DNA from 2 places in the Ethanoligenens sp. genome. Region 1 is predicted to be linked to the other one. Evidence: predicted binding sites of a transcription regulator. Region 1 holds the regulator's gene; the other holds the start of a gene.
The links. The regulator NrdR, encoded in region 1, represses ribonucleotide reductase genes. The targets are predictions, from matches to a motif close to CACNANATNTNGTG.
Positions count from the first base shown of each region.

Region 1 (17,000 bases):
TAGTAAAAATGCGAGGCGACCGAAACATTCCGCCAATCCACTCAAATTTATTGATGTGTTTACAGCAATTGCTATAGACTATGCCGTTATAAACCGCGCACATACTTTACCGAAAAATGCGGGCACCGCCCGCCGCCCGCTTGAAGGAAAGGTGCGATTCTATTGATCATTCATGTAGTCGAACCCGGCGAAAGCATCTACTCCATTGCCAGACGCTATGGCGTGACCTCCGAGAGCGTGTTGCAGGCTAACGATCTGTCCAATCCCGATCAATTAGCGGTAGGGCAAGCCGTTGTTGTCCCACAGGGGCGACGTATCTATACCGTGCGTCCCGGCGATTCCATCTTTGCCATTGCACAGCGGTATGGTGTGCAGCCTGCCGCCATCTTGGAGGAAAACCCGGATGTCGGAGACGGCAGTCGGATTTATCCGGGTCAAATCGTTGTTATTCCTCCGCCACAAGCCAAACAAGGCACCATCGAAGTCAACGGCTATGCATTTCCAAACACCGACACCGCACTTTTGCAGCGCACCTTCGCGTTGCTTACCTATTTGTCCATCTTCGCCTACCGGGTACGGGCGGACGGCAGCCTGGAAACCCTTGACGACACACCGCTCATCAATCTTGCGCGCCAAAACCGTGTTGCACCCGTCATGGTTATCGCCAATATCCGTGAGAGCGGCGGATTCAGCACCGAGATTGGCCAGTCGGTTCTGAATGACCCGACCGCGCAGAATGCATTGGTACAGAATATCCAAAACACCATGCGGGAAAAAGGTTATTATGCATTGAATGTGGACTTTGAATACATACGTCCGCAGGATCGGGAGGCTTATAACACATTCCTCACCCGCATCACGGATGTGATGCATCAGGACGGGCATCTGGTGTTTACCGCCGTCGCGCCCAAACTGAATGCTACTCAACAAGGCTTGCTTTACGAAGCGCATGACTACGCTGCGCACGGGCGCATCGTCGATCGCGTCATTCTCATGACCTACGAATGGGGCTATTTAGCGGGGCCGCCTCAAGCCATCGCACCCATCGACCAGGTGCGCCGCGTGGTGCAATATGCCGTTTCAGTCATCCCGCCCAAGAAAATTTTAATGGGCATCCCCAACTATGCCTACGACTGGACATTGCCCTATCAGCGCGGCACGCTCGCCGACACGTTTTCCAATGTGGAAGCTGTCCGGCGCGCCATCGCCAACAACGCCGCTATCCAATATGACAATACAGCCCAATCGCCTTTTTACAACTACTATGACGCACAGCGCCGACAACATATTGTATGGTTTGAGGACGCCCGTAGCATCCAGCAAAAACTAAAGCTTGTCACTGAATTTGGGTTGGCAGGCATCAGTTACTGGACAATCGGACGCCCATTCCCGACAAATTGGTTCGTGCTTTCCTCTACCTTTAATGTCACAAAGGTGTTATAAAAGCATCCAAAAGGTCCATAAGCCGCGAGGCCAGCAAAAATGCATTGTTCAAGTCACCCTAACAAGAAAATCCAACCATAAAAAGCGGCGGGCAACTTAAAGTTACCCGCCGCTTTTTATGGTATCGTCTATCGTATTGTATGGCCGTCCCGGAATGAGGCATCCGCATGTGTGACTGTAAGACCCACTATGCTGTAAGACGCAACCGTCCCCTGGACCGTGGAATCAGCGCCTGTTACTTTTTAAAAAGTTGTGGATTGATCACGTTAGCCGGGTGATTTCCCTCAAGGATACCTATCAGCCCCTTCAATGCTTCCTGCGCCATCCCGACGCGCGATTCAAAAATACAGCTGGCGACATGGGGGGTTACGACGACATTTTCAAGTTCCAAAAGTTCATCAGAAACATTTGGCTCATTATCGAAGACATCGATAGCCGCCCCCCTGATGCGTTCTTCTTTTAACGCTTTGACCAGATCGGCTTCATTCACAATCGGGCCCCGCGCTGCATTGATCAAATATGCGGTTTTCTTCATTGTTTTCATTAGGTCATAGTTAAACAAATGATGGTTCTCAGATGTATATGGCATATGCAGCGAAAGAACGTCGGCTGTTGAAACGACTTCTTTCAACGGCATATACGTTGCCCCAAGTTCCTTTTCCTTTTCTTCGGAAAGACGGTAGGGGTCGTAATATATAACGTGCATCCCCAGACCCTGGCACTTTTGCGCAACCGCCTTTCCAATGCGGCCAAATCCCAGCAGGCCAAGTGTTTTGCCATACACCATCAAATCCCGATTGAAAAACCGCTCGGAAGAGCATTTTTTTTCACGGCGCAGCTTGCGGTCATACATCAATATGCCGCGGGATATGGCCATAATCAAGGCTACCGTAAACTCGGCTGTCGGCTGCAAAACCGACTGCGGTGTATTGACAACAAAAATATTTTTCTCTGTTGCGTATTTCCAGTCGATATTGTCATAGCCGACTCCAAAATTGGCGACAGCTTTCAGGTTTTTTCCAGCGTCTAATATTTCTTTTGTAAGCGGTGTCCCAAAGCAAAAGAAGGCGTCATATTCCGGTATCAGACGTAGAACTTCGTCTTGGGGAAACCGTTCTCCCACAACCGGCGGCATCGTCATATCTACAATACCTTCAAACGGTTCAACACAAACTTTGGGGATACCACTGCCAATCAGAATCTTTTTCATCGCGGGTTCATCCTTTCAGAATATCGGTTTGCAATCACACGATCAAAATCGGTGATTTTCTGCTGTTTTTCAGACTGGTAAGGAGCTTGCCCCGTCTTTCTCACTGTGCCATTTCCAATGCGATACACAATTTTTGCTTATTCAATCACGGTTAGAGAGAAGCGACTGCCATCCGGGTCTGCCTGATTTGTTCGATCAAGGCTTTGCCCTCCGAGAGATCGTCAATCTGGAATTCCAATCCTACCGGACAATCTTTAGGAAGAATCTGAAACAGCTTCTTCCAATCCAACACTCCTTTTCCGGCAAAAGCAGTTACCATGCCGTCCCTTGTGCGGGCGGCATCTTTCAGGTGGATATAATCCACATACGGTTTCATAGTCTCGGCAGCCTCGATGGGGTCTTCATCTACATACAGCCAGTTTGCCGTATCAAATGTGTGCCCGACCGGGTAGGCATTCTCTATGCAGATTTCCAAAAGCGACCGAACATGCTCCAGTTTCCCACCAACCGCTTGATCATTCTCAATCGTCAGGTGTACCCTGGCAGCCGTAAATAGTTGAACCGCCGATTTAATCTGTTCAGCAACTCGTTTTCGATCGCTGAAATCAACTTCACCTGTGGATAGTTTCAGCGTTTTCGCACCGAGTTCAACCGCTTCCTGGACATAGCCTTCTATAACATGCAGATTTATTTCATTGGCGTGAAACAATGTATCCGGCACCGAATAGATAAATGGGAAGTTCTTGCTCTGATTGGCACGTCGAATCTCTTTGCATTCTCCCGGCACATCGCACATCAGCTCACGCCGAAGTTCCACGCCGCCATTCTTTTCCAACATAGCCACCCTGTCCAGCAGCGCGCTTTGCTTTTGCCCAGCAACCACTTCTTTTTCAAAGGCTTTCATAGTGACGACGATGTCGTTTTTCATATGGCTTCATCCTTTCATGCAAGGCAATTGCCATGCGAATCTGTTTTTAAGTATACCGGAATCTGCATGGCCGCAGTATCGGTCAGCCACTTGCATACGACAATATACGCCTATATTTTACAGAGAGGCCGCGATGCCGCCGTCGACCTTAATCTCGACTGCTGTAATATATTGCGCCGCATCCGAAGCAAGGAACGTGACCGCCATTCCCACATCCTTTTCGGTGCCCAACCGGCCAAGCATGGTGCGATGTTCCACCATTGCACGACGTTCCGGCACACGACGGAGCGATTCTTTTGTCAGTACGGTTTCAATCCAGCCCGGCGCCACGCCGTTGACACGCACACCTTTGGGCGACAATTCACTGGCAAAAGCACGCACCATGGAACTGAGCGCTCCTTTGGTTCCGGAATAAACCAGGTTACGTGTCAAACCAATATGGACAGCCGTGGAAGTAATGAACACAATCGAGCCGGTACCACGCTCGACCATCGCACGGGAGATCTCACGCGTGACAAGATAGGTTCCGAAAACATTCACATTAAACAGGCTCAAAAATTCGTCATAGTTGTAATCCAACGCGTCTTTGTTGTTCTGGATGCCCGCATTGTTAACCAGCACATCAATAGGGCCTTCCTTTTGCAGGAGATCTGCAATGGCACCGGGAATTGTCTCGTGCTTGGCAAGGTCAATAAGCGCATAGTGCGCGTCGCCCAGTTCCTTTGAGGCTTTGACCAACTCCGTTTCGGTGCGCCCGGCAATGATAACACGCGCGCCAGCGTCAATCAGTTCTTTCGCAATGCCCAAACCAATGCCACGGCCGCCTCCGGTGACCAGCGCGGTTTTACCTTCTAAAGAAATTTCCTTTTTCATCGTAAAGACTCCTTTTCAAATAGATAAAATAAAAATACAGGGTATTTGGATACGGCGCAAATCTTCTTTGATCACAGTGCAATCAACACTTTCCCTGAGACCTGCGCGTCATGGGCGACGGCAAAGGCGTTTTCCACCTCGTTGATAGGGAACACATGGGTAATCACATTTTCAATAGACGGATTTTCGTCCAACATGCGGATTGCGTCATCGAATTCCCGGTCGAACCGGAAAGTGCCGCGCAAGGTTACTTCCTTCGCGCAAATGGAGGACAAATTGATGGCACTTGCTTCATTTTTCAACATCCCCACCTGCACGATCACGCCTCCCAGCGCAATCGCGAGGAATGCCTGTGTAACACCTCCCGGCGTACCGGAGCATTCCAGAACGACATCGAACGCGTTTTGCGGCACCTCCGCACCCTGACCAAGTTGAATCGTCTGGGTCGCGCCGAGTGCTTTGGCGCGCTCCAGCGGGCCGGAAAGAAGATCGGTTGCAGCGATTTCCTTTGCCCCTTGAGCCGAGGCCGCCGCTACAGCCAACAGACCGATCGGTCCGGAACCGGAAACCAGAACACGTTTGCCCCGGACATCCCCAGCCTGTGACAGCCCGTGAAGCGCTACCCCCAGCGGTTCCGCAAGCGCACCGCGCTTGAGCGGCAGTGTATCCGGCAGAACACGAAGCTGATCCGGACGGACAGCCAGGCGTTCTGTCATTGCGCCTTGTGTATGCGGCATTGTCGCCGCTGAACCCAGATAGCGCCCACCCGGCCAGACCTCGCGTTTGTCCTCAAGGCCCGGCACAGGTGTCCCCCATGTGGAGGGGTGGATAGCAACCGGTGTACCGGCTGAAATGGTCTTTCCATCTACCACGGTATCCTCCGCCAGCACGCCGCTGACTTCGTGTCCCGGTGTCAACGGCTCTCGGATGGCGAAAGCGCCAACCGCGCCATCATAATAGTAATGCAAATCCGAACCGCATATGCCTACATACTTTGGGGCCACCAGCACGGTACCTGATACCTGAGCAGGCGCTGGATTTTCCGCGACGGACATATTTCTTTTCCCAGAGATAACGACTGAACGCATACGATTTCTTCCTTTCCATAATGCAAAGGCCAGCCTGCCTGTGCAGCAGACGGTCCTTGGGTTTTCTACTGTCAGAATTGTGTACTGCTGTCTTTTATCCTTTGGCGTACAGGCCAAACCACAACAGTGTTGTCCTGGCGCGTGGAACAGTTTCATGGCAACAATGCGGAAACGCCTGCAGCACATGACACTGATTCACTTCTTGTTATAATACATTGTTTATCGGTTTACAAGATGTGTAAACAAAATTATTTAATGGCCGCAGCATTTGCCAAAACCGGATTTTCCTTTGTTTTCCCGATAAGCGTCACTTTATCTTTATGTACAAAGAACATCAGTACGACTGCAACGATTAGCGAACCAGCCATCAGCAGGAACGAGGCTGCGGGGCTACCCGTGGCTCCATCGAGGTATCCAACAAAATATGAACCGACAAACGAACCCAGAGCACCCATGCTGTTGATTAAAGCTGTAGCGACTCCGGCGACATTTTTGGGGAGCAGGTCAGTAATCAAAGCAAAGAACGTGCCGTTTGGGGTATAAATTGCGCCGCCCGCGATGCAAAGCAGAACATACGAGAGCCAGAAATTCGATGAGCCCACACGGAAAGAGAGATAGAAAGCGATCCCACCGACCAGAAGTGGCACCCAGACAAACACTTTGCGTTTCATGGTCTTATCGGAGAAATACGAAGCCGTCACCATCATAATCGTACCGATTAGATACGGCAGCGCGGACAACCATCCAATATTCGTGATACCCATCTTACTGCTGTTCTTAAGGATGGAAGGCAGCCACATCACAAATCCATATACCCCAATGCTCCAGAAAAAGAACTGAAGGGAAAGTGCGATGACCTGTGGTTTTTTGAATGCGGCCATATAGTTTTTGACGGGAGGAATCTCTTTTTGTTCTTCTCTCAACACCATGTCTAGTTCAGTTTTTTCTGCATGGGTCAGCCATTTAGCCTGACTCGGTTTGTCTTTAACCACAATCCACCAAACAATCGCCCAAACAATGGGTGGAATGCCTTCGATGATAAACATGTTCTTCCAGCCAAAACTGTCCAACAGATATCCCGATACAACGGACATCCACATAATTGTCACAGGATTGCCAAGCATCAAAAAGGAATTTGCTTTGGAACGTTCTGACTTGCTGAACCAGCTGCTCAGGAAAATCAACATCGTAGGCATAATGGCGCTTTCCACAATGCCAAGGAAAAAGCGGATAACATACAGATATTTTACATTATTAACAATACCGGTTGCCGAGGCCAGCACGCCCCAAATGATAAGACAAACAAACACCAGCTTCTTGGGGCTTCTTTTTTCGGCGTACATTGCGCCTGGAATCTGGAAAAAGAAATAGCCAAAAAAGAATAACGAACTCAATAAAGACGTGGCTGCCGCCGTGATATGCAGCGAACTGGTCATGCCGCCGGCCACCGCAGAACCAAAATTAGAGCGATCAAGATATGCCAGACTATATGTAATAAATGCGATCGGGACAATTCTGATCCAACGCTTTTTCGCGGATAATGATGCTCTCAACTCTTGCACAATAATCTCCTCTTTTCTCAAAACATGACACATACAAACCGGTTTTGTTTACCGGTATACATTAAAGGCACCATATTTGACTTGCTGCTGATATACATCGGCTTTGAGTAAAAAGATTTATTAGAGTTGGTAATGATGCGACACAGTGCCTGCGTAAAAATGCTTTATCGATACACCCCCTTTTATGTTTATCGGTTTACTAAACCGGTAAATATAAATTGCATATTGCTCCTGCTCATCAACATTCCTACCCATCCCCAGTATTATATGCATCCTGCATATAATACTTTCATATGTGTAAAAATATTTTAGAGATGTGCTCCATAAGCATTATTATAGTCTTGCCTGCCACAATCTACAATAGATATATTGTACTATGTAATAATATTTTTTTTGTTTATTATGTACAATACAAATTTTTTACACGCCGAATGCTGCATACGAGACTTTCTTCTTCATACGCTTGATTATAAGCAGCCAAAAAAGGACCGTGTACAGCAGAACAATTCCTACTGTACACGGTCCACAAACAACCGTTTGGCCATTTTACCCCATTGGGGATTTCCCATTTACGGGACTACTTTTTGTTGTAATTGACCCAATCACGCGCCGCCTTTACATTCTGCTCGGACGGCAATGCCACATTGGTGTCTTCCTGCTCATGGTCTTTCTGTGTGATGGCATTCATGATGAACGTCCCGTTCTCCTGTTTTTTCAGGATGGCGGGCTGGTGCTTCAAATACAGATGTTTCCGGTCGAGAAATCCATCGATCACCATTTTGCTCACCTCATTTTGCAAAGTCGGGCATGTTTCCATGCCCGACTTTAGTGTGTGCTCTTTTTTTGCAAACATGAGGATACAAAAAATTTAACAGAATTTGTTCAAATTTCATTCAACGGGCGCAGATGCCGCTTGGAAATCTCATCCACTTTTTTGACACGGCGCTCATACTTTTCCTGTCCGGCAAAAAAGTCCGTATGCATCCAGGTATCCACGATCTCCAGCGCAATCGCCGAGCCAATGATTTTGCCGCCAATGCAAAGCACGTTACTGTCCGTATGCTGACGCGCCAGTTTTGCGCAAAACGGGTCTTGACACACCACCGCTGTCACGCCTGCGATGCGGTTGGAAATCAGTGCACTTCCATACCCCACGCCATCCACGAAAATGCCGCGGTCAGCCTCGCCCCTGCCGACCGCCAGCGCTGCGGGATAGACGAAATCCGACAGATCACAGGAATCTGTATCATGCGTGCCGAAATCCAGCACCTCATGCCCCTGCTGCTGCAAAATTGCTTTAATTTCTTCTTTTAACGCATATCCTGCGTGGTCATTCGCCATTGCAATCTTCATGACAAGCCTCCCGATTTTCGTACACCCCTCATTTTGAGGCCGTACAATTGTGGTTGCACACGCTTGAATAGGTTGCACCCACCTTAGTCGTCACGGCCGCAGCAGTTCTTATACTTTTTGCCGCTGCCACATGGGCAGGGGTCGTTGCGTCCCGGTTTTTTGCCCACATGAATGGGTTTATTCTTAACGGGACCATCATCCGTCCCCGAGGTCGGCGTGCCGACATGTTCGGTATTCTGAACGGGCGATACCGGTTCACGCACCGGCGCTTCCTCCCGATGAATCTGCACGGTCAGCAACAAGCGCACGGCGTCCTCACGGATGGACGCGACCATTTCGTCAAACATCTGGAAGCCCTCGATGCGATACTCGACAACCGGGTCCTTCTGTCCATACGCGCGCAGATACATTCCCTGCCGCAACGCATCCATGGCGTCGATGTGGTCCATCCATTTCTCATCCACCACACGCAGCAGAATGACACGTTCCAATTCGCGCATCACTTCTTCACCAAAGGCCTCTTCACGCGCGCTGTATATCTGAACGGTGCGGTCGATGAGCCGCTGCATCATTTCTTTTTTCTCCAACGCGGCCAACTCATCGCGGGTATACACATAGTCGTCCGGCTTGGTCATCCAGCCCATATAATATTCTCGCAGGCCGATCAGATTCCACACGTCCGGTGTATCGCCGCCCACAAACTGGGCAAACGCACTTTCCACGCTTTCCTTGATCATGCCCATGACATATTCGCGCATACTTTCGCCGTCCAGCACACGGCGGCGCTGCCCGTAGATAATCTCGCGCTGGCGGTTCATGACATCGTCAAATTGGAGTACGTTTTTGCGGATGCCAAAGTTTTTACCTTCGACCTTCCGCTGTGCGTTTTCGATGGAGCTGGTGATGAGGCGATTCTCAATGGGCTGGTCGTCGTCCAAACCCAACGTGTCCATCAAGCCCTGAATACGCTCGCCGCCAAACAACCGCATAAGATCGTCTTCCAGCGAGATATAAAACCGCGATTCACCGGGATCACCCTGCCGCCCGGCGCGCCCGCGCAGCTGGTTATCAATCCGGCGGGATTCATGCCGCTCTGTGCCGATGATGAACAGGCCGCCCGCTTCCCGTACTTCCTCAGCCTCAGCATCGGTTTTATCATGGTACTTTTTATACAAATCTTTATAGGTTTCCCGTGCGTGCAGGATCTGTTCATCATCGGTCTCGGCAAAGCCTGTCGACTCGCTGATGAGTTCCTCCGCAAACTTTTGCTTGCGCATCTCCGCTTTCGCCATATATTCAGCGTTGCCGCCCAACACGATATCCGTACCGCGTCCGGCCATGTTGGTCGCTATGGTCACCGCACCGCGTTTACCTGCCTGCGCGACAATCTCCGCTTCCTTCTCGTGATACTTGGCGTTGAGTACATTATGCGGAATCTGCCGCTGCTTGAGCATCTGGCTGAGCAGTTCGGATTTTTCAATGGAGATCGTGCCCACCAGTACCGGCTGCCCGTCTTTGTGGCTCTCCACAATCTGCTCGATCACCGCATTGAACTTGCCCTTTTCCGACTTATAGACCGTATCATGATGATCCACACGGATCATATCGCGGTTGGTGGGAACCTCCAACACATCCAGCTTATAGATTTCCTCGAATTCCTCCTGCTCTGTGAGCGCCGTACCCGTCATGCCCGAGAGCTTGTGGTACTGACGGAAGAAATTCTGGAATGTGATGGTGGCAAGCGTTTTGGATTCGCGCTCCACTTTCACATGCTCTTTTGCTTCAATAGCCTGATGCAGACCCTCATTGTAACGACGGCCCACCATGAGACGACCGGTAAATTCATCAACGATGATAACCTGTCCTTTGCGCACCACGTAATCCACATCGCGCTTCATGATGCCATGTGCGCGGATTGCTTGGTTGATATGATGCAGGGTGGTGATGTTTTCTGAGTCCATCAGATTCTGAAGTCCGAAAAACAACTCGGCCTTTTTCACGCCAGACGGGGTAAGAGTGGCTGTTTTCGCCTTTTCGTCAACGATGTAGTCGCCCTCTTCCTCGATCTCCTCGTTGCTTTCCTTGTCATCGAGTTCCCGCACCTTTTTCAGTTTAAGGGTGCTGACCAGGCGGTCGGCGCGGTCATACATCTCGGTGGACTTGTCGCCCGGGCCGGAGATAATGAGCGGTGTGCGCGCTTCGTCGATGAGGATGGAGTCCACTTCATCCACGATGCCGAAGTGAAAGCCGCGCTGCACCATCTGTTCTTTATAGAGCACCATATTGTCACGCAGGTAATCAAACCCCAGCTCGTTGTTGGTGGCATAGGTAATGTCGGCTGCATAAGCCGCGCGGCGGGCGTCATTCGGCATGTCGTGGAAGATCAGCCCGACGGACAGCCCCAGATAGCGATAAAGTTTCCCCATCCACTCACTGTCGCGCTTGGCTAGGTAATCGTTCACGGTCACGATATGCACGCCTTTACCGTCCAGCGCATTCAAGACGGCAGGGAGTGTCGCCACCAGAGTTTTTCCTTCACCAGTTTTCATCTCGGCGATACGCCCTTGATGCAGCACGATGCCGCCTACCACCTGCACAGGGAAATGGCGCATCCCCAGCACACGGTCGGATGCTTCTCTTGTGAGTGCAAAGGCGTCCGGCAAAACGGCATCTATCGATTCGCCGTTTGCAATACGTTCTTTCAGTGCCGGCACCACTGCTTTCAGCTTTTCCTCGGACATTGTTTTGTAGGTGTCTTCCAGCGCCAGCACCGCATCAGCGATGGGGCGTATCTTCTTCAGCTCCCGTTTGGAGTGGGAACCGATGATGTGTTCAATGATGTTCATGCTGCACCTCGTCATACTTTTTCATACATCTATCTCAATTTCCTGTTTTCACACGCCATTGTGCTCGCTCTCATCCGCAGCCCCCGGTCAAAACACTTGGACTGCTTCATATCTACCTATTATACCATACTTTTATTCCATTGTAACAGTGAGCCCGCCAAAAACGCATTTGTCCATGTAAAACCTGTGTAAAATGCAACATTATTTTCTTTTGTTAAATCGGATACGAGAAACCAGTGCGTCGAACCAGTTCCTTTTCGGTTTTTCCTCCACCTGTTCGGCAGCACGATACGCCTGCCGGTAGAAATACATTTGACTGTTGAGGTCCTCTCCCTCTCTGCTGACGCGCACATAGGAACCATCCGGCTGCAATTCGCGCGCCTTCACATTGTCGCGCAACAGGATATCCACAATCCCCATGATTCGTCCGGCCAGACGGCTGTCCAATACGGGGATAGCAACCTCTACCCGGCGCTCGGTATTGCGGGTCATCCAGTCAGCCGAAGAAAGATAAACTTTGGCCTCGCTGTCCTCCCCAAAAATATAGATACGGGAGTGCTCAAGGAAGCGGCCGACAATACTGCGCACCCGGATATGATCGGTCTTACCCGGCACGCCGGGGCAAAGACAGCAAATGCCGCGTACAATCAAATCCACATTTACGCCTGCTTCCGAGGCCTCAATCATCTTGTCGATAATCTCCTTGTCGGTGATGCTGTTCATCTTGGCGATGATACGCCCCGGCGCCCCATTTTGTGCCTTGGCGATTTCGGCATCCATCAAGGACAAGACCCCCTGTTTGAGTGAGGAAGGCGCCACCAACAGATGCTGGTACACCCCGTTGAGGTTGTTGATGCTGACATTATGGAAAAACGCCATCGCATCCTCGCCGATTTCAGGGTTGGCCGTCATAAGGGAAAGATCGACATAGAACCGTGCCGTAGATTCATTGTAGTTGCCGGTAGCAATGTTGGTGATATACTCCAGTCCATGTCCTTGTTTGCGGGTGATGAGCACAACCTTGGCGTGCACCTTGAAGTCCTCGATGCCGTAAATCACTTTGCAGCCTGCGTCTTCAAGCAAACGCGACCAATTGATGTTGTTCTGCTCGTCAAAGCGGGCGCGCAGTTCAATCAACACGGTGACATCTTTGCCGTTTTCGGCTGCGGCGCAGAGATTCTGCACAATCTGTGACTGGTGGCCGATACGGTAAAGCGTCATTTTGATGGACACGACTTTGCTGTCCTCCGCCGCTTCCCGGATCAGTTCCACTAAAGGGCGCATGCTTTCAAACGGATAGGAAAGCAGGATATCGCGCTGCAAGACCTGACTGATTAAGTCAGAACGCACCACACCCGCCGGCCATCGCGGGCGCAACGGCGAAAAAACCAATTCCGCGCGCTGTTCCGCACCAATCTGTTTCTCCAGAACGCCGACAAATGAAAAATCAAGCGGCGAGGTGGTGACAAAGCACTGGTTCCGGTTCAGCCGCAGTTTGGAAAGAAAAAAGCCCAGCAGTTCCGCATCGCCGGCATGGTCTGTTTCCAAACGCACCGGGGAAAGTTTGCCGCGTTTCTTGATAATCTCCTGCATGTAGTTGCGATAGTCGATATCTTCGTCAAACATGCCTTCCTGCACATCGATATCAGCATTACGGGTCACACGGAAAACTCCTTTGGCTTCCACTTCGTAAACACCGAACACCTCATCCACAAAGCGCAGTAGAATATCTTCCACCAGCATAAACTTGTTGCTCTCCGGAATAAAATACACCCGGTCAATCTCCCGCGTGATCGGAACGATGCCAAAGAGCTTGCCTGTCTTGCATTTAAGCCGCACGCCGATATAGATCACCTTGTTTTCCAGATGAGGGAACGGATGTCTGGCGTCAATAATCTGGGGGCTCAGCAGCGGAAGCACCTCAGATTCAAAATACGCACGGGTCATGCGCTTTTCGCCGCCGTCCAGACTTTTATAAGACACATGGGAAAACACGCCGATATTACGCAGGATCTCCGTATAGGCAGCATCCCGCCGCGGATACAGTTGCTGCACGGCAGCGTTGATTGCAGCAATCTGTTCTTTCGGCAGCATCCCGGTCTTGGTATCCGCCGTGTTGCCGCCAAGCAACGACTGATCAAGCAGACTGCCAACGCGCACCATATAAAATTCATCAAGGTTTGAGGAAAAAATAGACAAAAAGCGCAACCGCTCATAGAGTGGCACAGATGTGTCACATGCTTCCTCAAGTACACGTTCATTGAATTTGAGCCAAGAAAGTTCGCGGTTGATATATAACGCGGACATTTCGTTCACCTCGTCGTCAGTTGTCAATCTGAGTGGATTTGATATACCCTTCGCGCACCCCGCTGCGGCTAAGGGAAACCGTGCATACACCTGCATAACTGACTAGACGGGATAGCGCCGCCATGCCGGGCAGAATGGTATGCACGCGCTCCGGTTCCACCCGCAGGATACTGCGCACGCCAGCTTTCGGATGGGATAACACCCACTGCAACAGCGCGGCGATATCCGCTGCATCAAACATATAGCCTTGTAAAGGTTCGGTACCGCGCCCATGCACATCGCGGTGCAGACGTGCGATCGCGCGGCCTGTCCCGCCAATTAGACAGATATGTCCGCCCACCGACTTGAGCCATTCCACGCATTCAAGCTGACGGTCAACAAATTCCTTGATCTTTTTCAATTCCCCGGCACGGGGAATGATTTTTTTGACAAAGCGTTTATAAAGATACAGGCTGCCGTAGGGCAGGCTAATGCAGTTGTCGATATGGTCGTCTGAAAAGCGCACGATCTCGGTGCTGCCGCCGCCCATGTCAACGACCAAGCCTTCCTTAACATCCGTCGGGATATACGCTCCCGCAAAATCCAGCCGCGCTTCCTCTTCCCCGCTGATAATATCAATATCCATATTCAGCTGCTCTTTGGCGCGTCGCACGACCTCGTCGGCATTATTCACTGCACGCAGACCGGCTGTGGCAAAACAACATATCTGCTCTACGCCAACGGCATCCGCTGTTTTGCGGAAAGCAGACAGCCCATCCACCACCCGGACAATTCCTTCTTCGCTGAGTGTTCCACCCTCCATGTAGCCGATCATCCCCACCACTTCTTTGGCGCTGACAATATGCTTCATGTTTCCATCGGTTTCGTCATAGACCTCCATACGCATGGTGTTGGAGCCCAAATCCACGACTGCTCTTCTCATTTTTCTCGTCCATTCTTTCTCTGCCACGCACAGTGCCCGGCGATTTTATTGCAATCTTAAAATCCGTTTCTATTGTAACATGTCCTCCCAACAGTTTCAACGTATGAAGTGCAACGTGTATAACCGCGCGGCACGCAGCGCAAGATAATCGTAGCGCAGCCTGCCCGCTGTCATTGGCACCGCGGCATTCTTTGCACATCAAGGAGGGTCTCCATGGGAATCGCATTCATACGCACCATTATTTTGTACGTCATTGTCATCGCCGCGGTGCGAATTATGGGTAAGCGGCAGATTGGCGAATTACAGCCTTCCGAGCTGGTTGTTGCCATTTTGATTTCCGATCTCGCATCGGTGCCCATGCAAGACACCGGCATACCGCTTACCAGTGGGATTGTCCCTATCCTGACGCTCATTTCCTGTGAAGTGGCGCTTTCCGGGCTAACACTGCTCAGCACTCGCCTGCGCCGCGTCGTCACCGGCCGCCCAAGTATCCTCATCCAGAATGGGCAGATCAACCAGTCGGAAATGCGCCGCCTACGCTTCACCATCGACGACTTAATGGAGGAGCTCCGCCTTTGCGGGTACATGAGCATTAGCGACGTGGCCATCGCCGTATTGGAAACCAACGGAAAACTCAGCGTCTTTCCCATCTGTGCCAAGTCGCCGGTCACGGCAGAAATGTTGCGCGTACCCTGCCCGCCGGACGGCGGTTTGCCAACCACTCTGATCTGCGACGGCAAACTGCTGCCTGAATCCCTGCGCTCAACCGGGAAAGACATGGATTGGCTGCATGCCACCCTTTCCGCACAGGGATTGACCGTGGCGGGCGTGTTTTTGATGACGATAGACAATCTTGATAAAACCATCATTGTAAAAAAAGACGGCGGTACACTTTCCGGCCCGCGTGCAGCCGGATAAAGCGCTCCGCCATTGAAAGGAGATTGCCGTGAACAAATTGAAAATTGCGGGAATCATTTCAGTCCTTATCATCGCCGTGATGATTGCCAGCCAGATTTATTTGGCCAAAAGTTCCCAATGTATGGCAAAATCAATTGCAGCTGTCCAGAGTTCTTACAAGCAAAGCGGCAACTCCCCCGCCACTCAAAAAAAGATGCGGCAGTTCTTCTCCCTGTGGCAGAAAAACAGCCGCATTCTTCCGACCATACTGAAACATAGCGAGCTCGACATTGTAAACGAATCAGTAGCAAAGCTGCCCGCCTATTTGAAAGATGACCAGCCATCAGACTTCGACGCAGAGTGCGATATGCTTAAAATGCAGCTTATCCATCTCTGGAACGTTGAAAAAATCAACTGGGAAAACATCCTCTAATGGCATCTTGATTTACTTTTACTCGTTTCGGAACGAAACAAAACGGTTATTCTGATTGATATATTGCATGAGTGCACGTTAGAGAATAGAAAGACGTTTGATTTATTGTTAGTAGGAAAATCTAATGGCGGCTGTCCAGCAATCTATTGAGTTCCTCCAAAAAAGTGTTGATATCGCGAAATTGGCGATAGACCGAAGCAAAGCGCACATATGCAACCTCGTCTATATTCTTGAGTTTCTCCATGGCCAATTCGCCCACTCTCTGTGAAGTGACCTCACGCTCCAAAGCTCCCTGCAATGTGCTTTCGATCTCGTCCGTGGCCTTTTCCAGCACACTTAGTGGAACCGGACGTTTCTCACAAGCGCGCAACATCCCGCCAAGAAGTTTGCGGCGGTCAAACGCTTGCCGTGAGTTGTCTTTTTTGATGACGACCAAGGGCAGGCTCTCCACCATCTCATACGTAGTGAATCGCTTTTGGCATTGCATACATTCCCGCCGCCGGCGGATACGTTCGCCTTCGTCGGTTGGTCTGGAATCCACCACTTTACTTTCGGGATATCCACAAAAGGGACATTTCATGTTTTTCCTCCGTCAGGGAACACAGTGCTCGGATAGCGTCAGCATGTCCTCCCAAAAGTTCAACACCCCAACAGTGAAAAAACAGACGGGTCACAACGCTGCAAGAAAATCCTCGACCACATCATGTAATGTAGCTGGTGTCACTGTGTTTTTCGTGAGCAAATGTAACAGTTCCTCGACACATGCCCGGGAACAACTGATGTCATCCACTTGTGCAGAACGCGACAGACCATCTGCGCCCTTGAACAAAACGGACACACCATATGACTGCACCGATGCGACTTCACAAGTGCAAAGAGTCAACGAATAATCAATGACCCCGACGCATCGTTCCCCTTCTTTCAATTCAGCGGTTTGTTTTGGCTGTTCCATCTGCATTTCCCCCCAGATACGTACAATACATTTTTCGGTAATCATTCTTTTAGAATTGCCGTACAAGAGTATTATACTTGCTGGAGAATGCGGATAAAAGCGCTATTTGTCAAGTTGCATCCGATAATTTGCATAATATTGTCAGGTACATTTTGTATGTATCTTACAAGAGCTACCATATATAGG
Region 1 is NZ_JBDNLG010000014.1:28,099-45,098, forward strand. Features, by position in the region: gene ABF463_RS03795 (glycosyl hydrolase family 18 protein) at 163-1,443, shown strand; gene ABF463_RS03800 (NAD(P)-dependent oxidoreductase) at 1,679-2,653, opposite strand; gene ABF463_RS03805 (sugar phosphate isomerase/epimerase family protein) at 2,805-3,581, opposite strand; gene ABF463_RS03810 (SDR family NAD(P)-dependent oxidoreductase) at 3,699-4,454, opposite strand; gene ABF463_RS03815 (zinc-binding dehydrogenase) at 4,526-5,542, opposite strand; gene ABF463_RS03820 (MFS transporter) at 5,791-7,104, opposite strand; gene ABF463_RS03825 (CDIF630_02480 family spore surface protein) at 7,682-7,882, opposite strand; gene ABF463_RS03830 (RpiB/LacA/LacB family sugar-phosphate isomerase) at 7,987-8,457, opposite strand; gene secA (preprotein translocase subunit SecA) at 8,541-11,303, opposite strand; gene ppk1 (polyphosphate kinase 1) at 11,505-13,610, opposite strand; gene ABF463_RS03845 (hypothetical protein) at 13,627-14,532, opposite strand; gene ABF463_RS03850 (DUF421 domain-containing protein) at 14,746-15,450, shown strand; gene ABF463_RS03855 (DUF4363 family protein) at 15,479-15,862, shown strand; gene nrdR (transcriptional regulator NrdR) at 15,984-16,442, opposite strand; gene ABF463_RS03865 (DUF6514 family protein) at 16,533-16,814, opposite strand.

Region 2 (12,185 bases), on a different contig from region 1:
CAGGCGAAAAAACTGCCGCGCGGTGCAAACGCGGCGGTCTGGATCTTTTCCTTGTTGACATTGCTGCTCATTGCCACAGCAGGCTCCAAAATGGCACTGTACGTGCGGCAATTTGGATTGACACCGCTGCGTGTCTACACATTCTGGTGCATGGCGGCAATCGGGTTGGCAGTGGTGTGTATATTGATTAAACTGGCCATGCCTACCTTTGCCTTTTTCCGCTTCGCTTGTGTGGGTGTGCTGCTCTGGTATCTGCTATTAAACGTTGCCGATGTGGACGCGCGCGTCGCAGATTACAATATTGCGCGTTACCGCGCCACCGGCGGCGATCTGGATACCGGACTGCTCTTTACACTTTCCGACAGCGCGGTGCCCGCCATCGTCACGCTGAAGGATGACCCGATCTACGGGGAAAAGATACGTGCCGCGCTGTCGTTTCGAGAAACACGCCAAACCAATTGGCAAAACTGGACACTCTCAAAAGCCATTGCAGACACATCCCTCCAAAGAATTGGATTCTAATTAAAAAGAGCCGCACAGGTCACATCTGCGACCTGTGCGGCTCTTTTACATTTCTTATGTACTCGCTCAGTCTATCTGCTTTGGTATAGGCGAACCGTTTTGCAGCGATGCAGGCACATCCAGCAAGCGCTGATTGGACGAGCCCTTATAGAGCAAATTGTAGCTGCGTTTGTCCTGCTCAAAGCGCCCGTCCACCAGCACATCCAGCGAACGGAGTAGATGCATTACATCCGGTTCACTTGGCACGCGCGCCATCAGTTCCTCCCACGTATATCCTGTGTACACCCAGACGGAATACCCTGCCTGTTTGGCTTGGGCAGCCAAATCGGCCATGGCGGCACATTGGCAGAAAGGTTCCCCGCCGCTCAACGTCAGCCCCGCAAGCAATGGGTTCTCCTGCATTGACGCCACCACCTTTTCAGGCAGTGTGTCGTTTCCACCCGTAAACGGCCATGTCTGTGCGTTCTGGCAGCCCACACAGTGATGTGGACAGCCTTGTGCAAACACCACAAACCGGATACCCGGCCCATCCACAATAGATTCGCGGATAACGCCCGCCAATTGGAGCGGCGTACTCAAAGCGTCTCCATCTGCCGTACTTTTTCATTGCAGTCAAGGTGCTTGACGCGGTCATGCTCCTCCGCACGTTTGGCATTGTTGAAACGGTCAAGCGTACCGACCAGATATCCTGTGATACGCCGAATGCGCTCGAATGGATGGTCTGCATCCTCTGCACGGCCGCATTTAGGGCAATGGTCGTCAATGATACCGGTGAACCCGCAGACCGGGTCGCGGTCAACCGGATGATTGATGGCGCCGTATCCAATGTTGCTTTCTTTCATACAACGCACCACTGCCTCGAACGCATCAAGGTTTTTGGTGGGGTCTCCATCCAATTCCACATAAGTTATGTGCCCGCCGTTGGTCAGTTCATGATACGGACCCTCCAATTGGATTTTGCGGAACGCACTGATTGGATAATACACCGGCACATGAAACGAGTTGGTGTAATAATCACGGTCGGTCACACCCTCGATCACACCGAAACGCTCTTTATCTATCCGCACAAAACGACCGGACAGGCCTTCCGCCGGGGTGGCAATCAGCGAAAAATTCAAGTCATAACGCAAGGTGGCATCGTCCATCCGCTTGCGCATATGTCTAACAATTTCCAACCCCAAATTCTGCGCACGTTCCGACTCGCCATGGTGCTCACCGATCAGCGCCTTGAGGCACTCCGCCAGCCCGATAAAGCCAAGCGTCAGCGTCCCATGCTTGAGCACCTCACGCACTTCGTCGTCCGGCCCCAGTTTCTCAGAACCCAGCCAGATGCCCTGCCCCATTAAAAACGGGAAGTTGCGCACCTTTTTCTTGCCCTGAATCTCGAAACGCTCAAGCAACTGGTCGATTACAAGGTCGATTTTGCGGTCAAGCTCTTCAAAAAATGCTTCCACATCGCCGTGGCTGCGGATGGCAATGCGTGGGAGGTTGACAGATGTAAAACTCAAGTTGCCGCGGCTGTTGATGATCTCGTGCGTGGGGTCGACATGATTGCCACCCACGCGTGTACGACAGCCCATATAGGCCATCTCGGTCTCCGGATGTCCTTCCTTGTAATATTGCAGGTTATACGGCGCATCAATAAACGAAAAATTCGGAAACATCCGTTTAGCGCTCACCCGGCAGGAAAGCCGGAATAAGTCATAATTGGGGTCACCTGGATTGTAACTGATGCCCTCTTTTACACGGAAGATTTGGATGGGAAAAATAGGTGTTTCTCCATTGCCCAGCCCGGCTTCGGTGGCAAGCAACACATTCTTCATTGCCATGCGCCCCTCGGGCGTAGTATCCATTCCATAATTAATAGAGGAAAATGGAATTTGTGCGCCCGCACGGCTGTGCATGGTGTTGAGGTTATGTATAAATGCTTCCATTGCCTGGAAAGTTGCGCGGTCGGTCTCCGAAACCGCGTTCTTTAAAGCAAATTCCTGTGCGCGTGCTACCACGTCTTCCGCATAGGTCTTGTGCAGTAATTCCGCTTCTCGCGCCTGATAGGCGTTGCCGTTAGAAAGAATGGGCAAAATACCCTGTTCCGCCAGCAGCGCGGTCACAGCCGCCACAGGTTTTGCGGCATTCTCATCCCCTGCCAACAACTCCAGCGCACGCACCATGTTCTGCCGATACCGCCGCGCATAGGTCTTGCGCACACCAATAGCCATGGCATAATCGAAATTGGGGATGCTCTGCCCACCGTGCTGGTCGTTCTGATTGGACTGAATGGCAATACAGGCCAAAGCTGCATAGCTATTGACGTCGTTCGGCTCGCGTAGGAACCCATGACCGGTGCAGAAGCCTTTCTCAAACAATTTGACCAGATCGATCTGACAGCAAGTGGTGGTCAGCGTGAGAAAATCGAGGTCGTGGATGTGGATATCTCCCTCACGATGTGCCTTCGCATGTTCAGGCTTGAGTACAAACATGTCGTAAAACTGTTTTGCGCCCTCGGAACCATATTTGAGCATGGTACCCATTGCGGTGTCACCATCGATATTTGCATTCTCGCGCTTAAGGTCATTATCAAGCGAGGATTTGAACGTCAGCTCCTCGTAAATTTTCATCAGTTTAGTGTTCATCTCCCGCACACGGGTGCGATTCGCCCGGTACAGAATATAGGCTTTGGCGGTACGGGCATGTCCGGTTTCAATCAGCACATGCTCCACAACATCTTGTATACCCTCCACCGTGGGGATGTCGCCGTTCTCTCCAAGCTGGGCCTCCGTGGCGACCTTTCCGGCAAGGTCGAGTGCAGTCTCGTAATCGTTGCCACCGGCGGCTCGAGCAGCTCTGTAGATGGCGTTCGCAATCTTCTCCATATTGAACGGAACTTCGCGCCCATCCCTTTTTTTAATTCGGGTTATCATCCGTGTCTCTCCTTTTATACTATATATAGTATGTCTTGTTTTTTCATATCCATTATGATGTGCTTTTTATTATACCCAACCGAACGATAATTTGCAAGGGCAAAAAGAATATTTTTACAACCATTTCAAAAAAACTTCTTTGCACCGCTTCTGTGCGAACAATAAAGAATGTGGTATACTGTATTGAACGATTCGTTGCTTGCGTTTGGGAGCGGGAAATTTTGCAAAATACCGCTGAACAAACAAATGGCACAGATAGAAAGGGACGGTCAAATTGAATCAATCCGAGCAGGCAAAACAGGATTTTATCACCTTTATGGTGCGGGCGGGCGTCCTCACGTTTGGGGATTTTGTTACTAAAAGCGGCCGGCAAACGCCTTATTTTGTCAACACAGGCAATTACGGAACCGGCGCGCAGGCCGCTAAACTTGGCGAAACCTATGCGCGCTGCATTCATGAGCGCATCGGCAGTGTGAACGTGCTGTTCGGTCCGGCATATAAAGGAATCCCCCTCGCCACTGCCACGGCAGTCGCCTTGCATACGCAGTATGGTGAAGACGTGGGCTACTGTTTTAACCGCAAGGAAGCCAAAGACCACGGCGAGGGCGGCAACATGGTGGGCTGCAAGCTGAAAGACGGTGACCGCGTGGTTATCACAGAAGATGTGGTTACAGCAGGCACTTCGGTGCGCGAGACCCTGCCGTTGCTGCAAAAAGCCGCACACATCACCATTGCGGGTCTGATTGTTTCTGTCGACCGCATGGAAAAAGGCGTACATGGCAAAACCGCCATTCAGGAATTATATGAGGATTTTGGTATCCAAACATACCCCCTCGTCACGGTACGGGAGATTCTTTCCGCCCTTTACAATATAGAGATTGACGGCAAGATCGTCATTGATGACGCAATGAAAACGCGTATGGAAAACTACATGGAACAATACTGTTCGGAAAAATAAGCGGTTCGGTGCCGATTGCACCCATCGTGATGGTAAAACGCTTATCTGTCGATATAGAAAGGGAAAAGGCCCCTGCGGTCTTTTCCCTTTCTATATCGACCCGGCGGACATCACGCCGGTTTTCGAATAAAGCATAACAAATGCATTTTTAAAAATGGCAGAGTGCCCAAAATAAAATACGGAAAATTGACATGACGTGTGACAGCTTGCCCGATAAACGGGAAAAGCGTTACCCTCTCCACTTGAAACGTTCCTTGCGGAAACAACATCTTTATTCTTTTGAGCGGGATTGCACGCACATCCGGGTTATATGGATTGCCATGCAGAATATCAAACCAAATAATGTATCCGCCGGGGTTCAGCTGGCTCCACATCCGGCGAGCGAGTTTTTCCTGCATTGCATCTTCCAAAATAGAGGTAAAAACCGTCGATTGCAAAATCAAATCAAACGACTCTTTCTCAAGTTCCTGTGCAGATGCATCGCCGCAGAACAACTGCACCTTGTCCGGCAGCCGTTTGCGAGCCACAGCAATGCGATTTTCTAACAAATCGTTTCCCATCATGTTTTCCGGCTGTGCGCCAAGCCTCAAAAAATCCAGCAAATTGGAGCCGGTGCCACAGCCAACCTCTAATATTTTCTTGTTTCTCAACGGAACCAGATCATTCTTTCGCAGCAGCTTGACCATTCTCCGTTCTTTTTCCTGCACCCCAAGCAAAATGTGCGGGTTGGTCAATAGGTATTTATCCGCAGGCACCACTTGCCCCCGGTGCGCGTATCGTTCTTTAATGCGATCCAATTCCTCTTGCATAAAATCCCCCAATACTGTCATCTTCGTCAGAAATCACGCGATTGTCATCTGGCTGCTCCACAATCCGGCATACAGGCCATTTTTCTTCAGTAATTCCTCATGAATGCCCTGCTCAGCGATGCGACCGCCTGATACCACTAAAATGATATCCGCATCGCGGATGGTCGACAAACGGTGTGCAATTAAAAAGCAAGTGCGCCCGCGCATCAACCGCACCATCGCCTGCTGAATACGTTTTTCGGTACGGGTATCCACATTGGAAGTTGCTTCGTCAAGGATAAGCACCGGCGGGTCGGCCAGCACCGCACGTGCAATGGTAAGCAACTGGCGCTGCCCCTGACTGAGCGACTGCTCACCGATTACGGTATCATATCCCCGCTCCATTTGCATGATAAAACTGTCGGCACCGGCCATTTCCGCCGCCGCGCGTACCTGTTCGTCCGTTGCATCCGGGCGGCCATACCGGATATTTTCAGCAATGGTGCCGGGCATCAGGCTGGTGTCCTGCAAGACAATACCAAATGCCGTTCGCAGGCTGGCGCGCGTGTATTGCCGCACATCCACCCCATCAAACAGGATGCGCCCGTCTGTCACATCATAAAACCGATTGAGCAGACTGATGATGGTCGTCTTGCCCGCACCCGTGGGGCCGACCAGCGCCACCACACTGCCCGCCTCCGCACGGAAATTAACGTGGGAAAGCACCGGCACATCCGGTCGGTAACCAAACGAAACATCCTCGAACGCGATCTCACCGCGCGGATGCGCCAGTACTTTGGCATCGGGCGCGTCCGGCGGCTCGGATGGCGTATCCAGCACCTCAAAAATACGTTCCGCCCCCGCGACCGCCGTCTGAAGCGAGTTGTAGGTACTGGCCACGTCGTTCAACGGGCGGGTAAACTGGCGGGAATAGCTCAAAAAGCTGGTAATGATCCCCACAGTCACCATACCACGCACCGCCAGCACACCGCCGACGCCTGCCACAGCAGCAAATCCCAGATTGCCAATGACATTCATGATCGGCATCATGTAGCCCGACCAGATCTGTGCTTGAATAGATACATCCAACAGTGCCTGATTGGCTGTGTTGAACTCCTCCACCACCTGTTTTTCGCGACCGAATGCCTTGACCACCGACAATCCGGAAATGCTCTCCTCCACATGGCCACCCAATCGCCCCAGCGCCGCCTGTTGTGCTGCAAACAGCTTGGCAGTATGTGTGGTGACCATTTTCGACAGCAGGAACACCAGCGGCACCGTAATGAGCGCTGCCACAGTAAGCGGGATGTTCAGCGCCAGCATCAGCCCGAACGCCCCCACGATACCGATGATATCAGCAAGCAGCGATACCGTAGACTGCGCAATGGTCGTGCTGATATTGTCAACATCATTGGTAAAGCGGGACATCAGGTCGCCATGCGTGTGCACATCGAAAAAGGCGATCGGCAGCTTCTGCACGCGGTCGAACAAGGCGCTGCGCAAACGCCCCACAATGCGCTGGGAAGCGTCGGCCATCAGGCGGTTTTCCAACACGGTCAGTACCCAGTCGCCCGCAAACACAGCCACCAACAGGCCAATGACCGCAAATAACGGCGAAAACGCGACGTGGCCACGCCCACCGGCCATATAATCGACCGCGCGTCCTTCCAGATAAGGCACTGCCAGCATCAACGCGGCATCTACCAGTACAAAGACCAAAATAATCGCCAGCACATGCATTTCCCGTGAAAAGTATCCTAACAAACGCAAAACTGTTTTTCCAAAATTTTTAGGTTTTTCCACCGGCGCGCCGTTTCTGGGCCGCCGGCCGGCACGGAAAGACGGCATATAGTCGGCTTTGACCTGCTCTTTCGCCACTCACTCCACCACCTTTCCGAACTGCGACGCAAAGATATCCTGATAGACTGCGCAAGTCTCCAGCAACTTTGTATGTGTACCGCTGCCGACGATCCTGCCGTTATCCATAACCAGGATATGATCCGCATCCATCACCGAGGTGATACGTTGGGCGATGACAATGCAAAGCAGTGAACGGGAGAACGTACGCAGCCCCGCACGAATCTTTCGCTCGGTCACCGCATCCACTGCACTGGTGCAGTCATCCAGCACCAGGATGTCCGGGCGGCGCACCAGCGCTCGTGCAATGGCGAGCCGCTGTTTCTGCCCACCCGAAAGGTTGACTCCTCCCTGCCCCAGCATCGTGTCATATCCTTCTGGAAGCGACTTGATAAAATCATGAGCCTGTGCGAGTTTTGCCGCCGTTTCGATTTCTTCGCGCGTTGCACACGCGTCACCCCATCGCAGATTTTCCAGAATGGTGCCCGTAAAAAGCGTGCTTTTCTGCGGCACCATGGCGATGCGCTTGCGCAGCGCCGCTACATCTGTTTTGCGGACATCCACGCCGAAGATTTCTACCGCACCGTCCGATGGGTCATAAAAGCGGGGAATCAAATTCACCATGCTGGTTTTCCCCGCCCCTGTGGAACCAATCACGCCCACCGTCTGCCCCGCCATGCAGGCAAACGAAAGATCATGCAAAACCGGTTCGCCGCCGTCATGATAGGAAAAAGTCACATGAGAGAAATGTACCTGTCCCTCTTTGCCCAGCGGGCTTGGATGAACCGCAGTACGCAGCGTATCCTGCGCACCCATCACATCCCCGACGCGCTCCGCCGATGCACGTGCCCGCACAAACATGGTAAACACCATAAAGATGGTCATGAGCGCAAAAGAAATCTGCGTCATATAATTGATAAACGCCATCACCTTGCCCACCGCAAGCGAGCCGGCATTGATCCGCCACCCACCCATGTAAAGCACCGCAACGATCCCCACGTTCACCACCATCATCACCGATGGGCCGAACATGGCCATGGTGCGCATGGCGCGTGCCTGCGCGTCACACAGGCCGTCATTCTGCCGTGCAAAGCGTTCGCTTTCATAATCAAAGCGATGGAATGCTTTAACCACCCGCACACCTCCCAGATAGGTGCGCATGACACTGTTTAGGCTGTCTACCGCACCCTGCACCCGTGCAAACAGCGGATAGCCTTTTCGCATTCCAAACACAACGATGACCACCACGCAGGGAATCACCAGCGCCAACACCACGGAAGCCTGCGGGTCAAGCAAACTGGCCATGATGATGCCGCCAATGCAAAGGATAGGGGCTTTTATGAAAATACGCATCATCCCGTTTGCGAAGTTTTGCAGTTGGGTCACGTCGTTGGTCAGCCGGGTGACCAGCGAAGCGGTGTCGAACCGCGCCGCTGTTTCATAGGACATGGATTGGATTTTTGTATACAAATCGGAACGCAGATCACCGCCAAAGCGCTGCGACACGCGACTTGAAAGATTATTGCGCACCACTGCGCCCACCGCGCCGAGTGCAGTCACTCCCAGCATGACACCGCCCATATGCAGCACAAACGACATGTTTCGGGTGCGGATGCCCACATCCACGATGCGTGACATGATGGCAGGCTGAAACAGGTCGCACACTGCTTCTAATGTCAGAAAGCAAAGACTGATTACAAAGAGCCGTCCATACCGGTCAATGTATTTTTTTAGGTATGACACACGCCACCGCCCCTTTTGGTTAAAATCGACACCCCCATCATACCACAAAAATTAAGTGAACGGTCAACTTTTTTGTGAAGCGCTTTGACCCAGTGGATACATTATTTTATTAGAAGAGGCCACCCATATGGGTGACCTCTTCTAATAAAATAATGCATATGCCATGTTCTTCTACAAATTATTCAATGACGACTTTTGTCCCACGCGGGATATTGTCATAAATCCATTTGGAGTCGTCCATGGAAAGATGGATACAGCCGTGTGAAGATGGTTCGCCAAGTTCGGCAACCTGTTCGGGAACGATATTGCGGCTAGCGTCAAACGGGACACTGTGGAACAAGTAGCTGCCATTAAAACGAACCCAATTATACGCGCCCTCTTGATATTTGGGGTTATAGAAAGATTCTCCCCTGTCTTTAACCGTATAGGTACCAGTGGGCGTGTCGTTACCCGCTGAGCCGCTGGAACAGACAAATGCCTCTACCACGCGGTTTTGGGCATCATACACCACGACATTCTGCGTGGAAAGCTGCACATGCACCCACAATGGTTTGACCGCGTCGGCCAGACTGACCTGCACAGTTGGCAGGTGTGACGCCGCAATTTGTGTCGGCGTAAGCGCCTGAGAAGAAGCGGATACATGGCTTGCCGCCGTTTTGGACGAGGTGGATTTTGTTTTACTCACAGAAGCTACCTGTGCACCTTGCGACAAAGGCGTATGTGCGGAAACCGTATAAACAGCCGCCGCCGCACAGACGACCACTGCCACAACGACAGCGACGCCGACCGGACGCAGACGTCGTTTCTTCGGTTTATGGTCGAACAACTGGGAATTTCTCAAGCTATGACCTCCTGATCGGTGAATGTCTAACGGTGAAGACATCGTGCTACGGCACCTAATATAGGTACTTGTTGCGTTAAATGATGTGCAAAGTGCGGTCATTCCAGTTGCAACTACGTCGGCATCTTTTCCTGCTTTTCATTGCCGATGTAATAACCTTGCCACACGCCGCTTTATTGGGCGACTCCTGCACAGAGTTTAACTTTATTATACCCTATTATAACGCTCATGCAACCCAAATTCTCAAAAAGCACAAAGAAGTGGGAAATTGTAACCATGGCGGCAGCGGAGGGTGTGCAAATTTTAATTGACGGTGGAGAAAACAAAAAATCGGAAATGTCACATAGTCGTTGATACAATAGATAATCTGCTTGCAGTCGTGGTTCACACCACCAACATCTATGATACGAAATCAGGGATACGACCTACGAAAAAGGCTTTTAAATGGTACTACTCTTTCATTTATATACGCTTTTGCGCAGATAGTAGGCACAGGTTGAATACAGCCCCTATCTTGTTTCGAAAAATGTTTTAACCGGCGTTCATTTGTTGAAAACTGGCCGTATGGTTGAAAATTTGGGTGCAGCAACGCTGGGTTAGGCCATTTGGACACCACCCGAATACTGTCAATTTTCTGTTTTTCCAATACTACTCTTTTTTCAGCGCAAAAAGATGCGTTTGCAAGCGATCGGCATTACACTTTGCCCATAACTTGTTCAGGTTATAACTCAAGCATAACAGATACAGTTCCGTGGAGATGTTTGTTCGACCGCGTGTCAGAAAACGCTTGAACTTGCGGTCGTTTTTCAGCACACCGAAGGCTCCCTCCACCTGAATGGAACGATTAAGCCGAAGCTGGATACCGCGTTCCGTCATGATGTTTTTTGGGGATTGTTTGCTGAGCCGCAGCAGATCGATCGACACGCGCAGTTCTTTGGGCTTGCTCTCTTTTGCTTTGCAGCAGGATTCCCGGTGCGTGCAATCGACGCAACTTTCGCAACGGTAATACGCCATCGTCTGGAAGCGCCCTTGTTTGCCAAGTTGAGTACATTCACGCCGAAATTTCAGCTTTCTTCCCGCTGTGCAGATGTAGCAGCCTGCCTGCACATCATACTGCATATTTTCCCTGCGGCCAAGTTGCGATTTGAACTTTTTTTTGCGCTTCATAGTGGATGGGCTTGATGAAACTAATTTGACCATTCTCCTGAAGGAACAGGTAGTGATCCGTGCTCTCATAGCCTGCATCCGCTGTTATGTCGCGATAATTCATCCCATGCTGTCGCTGCAGATGCCGAAGGAAGGGCTGCAAGGTGCCGCTGTCCGTTCGATTAGAAAACACCGCCACGCCGGTGATGTATTCGCTGTTGACGGCAATCTGCACATTGTAGCCCGGTTTGAGCTGTCCATTGCGCATATGGTCTTCTTTCATATGCATAAAAGTGGTATCCGGGTCGGTTTTAAAATGCCGATTTTCTTCCCTGTGAAGAATAGGCGCGATACAGTTCCCTGTAATCCAGTTCCTCAAGCTGCGCGCTGGCCAGCCGCACCGGGTCATCCGTGGGTATTACGATTTCCTTGTCCATTGGGAGCGTCAACTGTTGAAGTTTCCGCTCATATTTGGTATGCTCTAAGCGTTTTAGGTTTTTTTTCACAACTAAATTCTAAAACAAAAAGCCAAGACGGCCAACACTTTTTTTCGTGTTGGCCGTCTTGACTTTTTTGTTGAGGTTGTTTTGCAACAGCCCCTTTTGCTTTGCCTCCCTGCGGTAAACCACCGGAGGAACAGTAAAGATATGAAGGGCAACAGCTAAACTCATACTCATCCAAAGCCCGACCTATCAAATCAAACCAAGGTTGGGGGCGGCCTGCCGTTCATCGACAGCCTTCTCCACGCCACTCTTTAGTGTACCAGTTTCTGCGGAGAGCCACAAGATTTAAATCCGCCGTTATTCTGAAACCAAAGTGGAACCGGCCGTTTTCATCCTAACGTCCAGCCCGTCCTGCTCGCTTGCCGAATCGCTGCGGGTGCCCGCGACGACAAGCAGGTCTTTTACATCGAACTCCAGCAGTTGGAACATCTGTTTGGTATAGTCGTAATAGGTCTGAAATTTTCCGGCGTCCGGGTTGCCCTGTGTAAACGCGAGAATCAGCTTTTTACCCGCATTTTCCTCTTTGAACCGCGGAGAAAACCGTGGGGAAATCTGCGCAGACAACCGATCGGTGAATGCTTTCGCCTGCGCGCTCATCTGCCCCATATAAAGCGGCGCACCAAGAACCAACGCATCGGCTTGTTTCAGCGCGGCATAAAGCTTCTGCATGTCATCGTTCAGCACGCAGCGGTCACTTTTCACGCAGCCCATGCAGGCCTGACATGGACGAATGTCCAGTTCGCCCGCGTACCAGACTTCGGTTGCGGCACCGTGTTCTTGGGCGCCCTCCAGTATTTTGTTCACCGTCCACGCCGTGTTGCCGTTTTTGCGCGGGCTGGCGATATATCCCATAACATTCATTCTGTATTTCTCCTATAAGTATGGTGAATAATTTTTCTTTGAAAA
Region 2 is NZ_JBDNLG010000080.1:25-12,209, reverse strand. Features, by position in the region: gene ABF463_RS11245 (DUF4153 domain-containing protein) at 1-522, shown strand, start outside; gene nrdG (anaerobic ribonucleoside-triphosphate reductase activating protein) at 589-1,101, opposite strand; gene ABF463_RS11235 (anaerobic ribonucleoside triphosphate reductase) at 1,098-3,443, opposite strand; gene pyrE (orotate phosphoribosyltransferase) at 3,760-4,401, shown strand; gene ABF463_RS11225 (class I SAM-dependent methyltransferase) at 4,512-5,210, opposite strand; gene ABF463_RS11220 (ABC transporter ATP-binding protein) at 5,244-7,067, opposite strand; gene ABF463_RS11215 (ABC transporter ATP-binding protein) at 7,068-8,789, opposite strand; gene ABF463_RS11210 (L,D-transpeptidase) at 8,968-9,630, opposite strand; gene ABF463_RS11205 (transposase) at 10,279-10,749, opposite strand; gene ABF463_RS11200 (transposase) at 10,739-11,065, opposite strand; gene ABF463_RS11195 (hypothetical protein) at 11,088-11,282, opposite strand; gene ABF463_RS11190 (flavodoxin family protein) at 11,577-12,140, opposite strand.
Region 2: the regulator NrdR is predicted to act here: its motif matches at 3,461-3,474, upstream of ABF463_RS11235 (anaerobic ribonucleoside triphosphate reductase).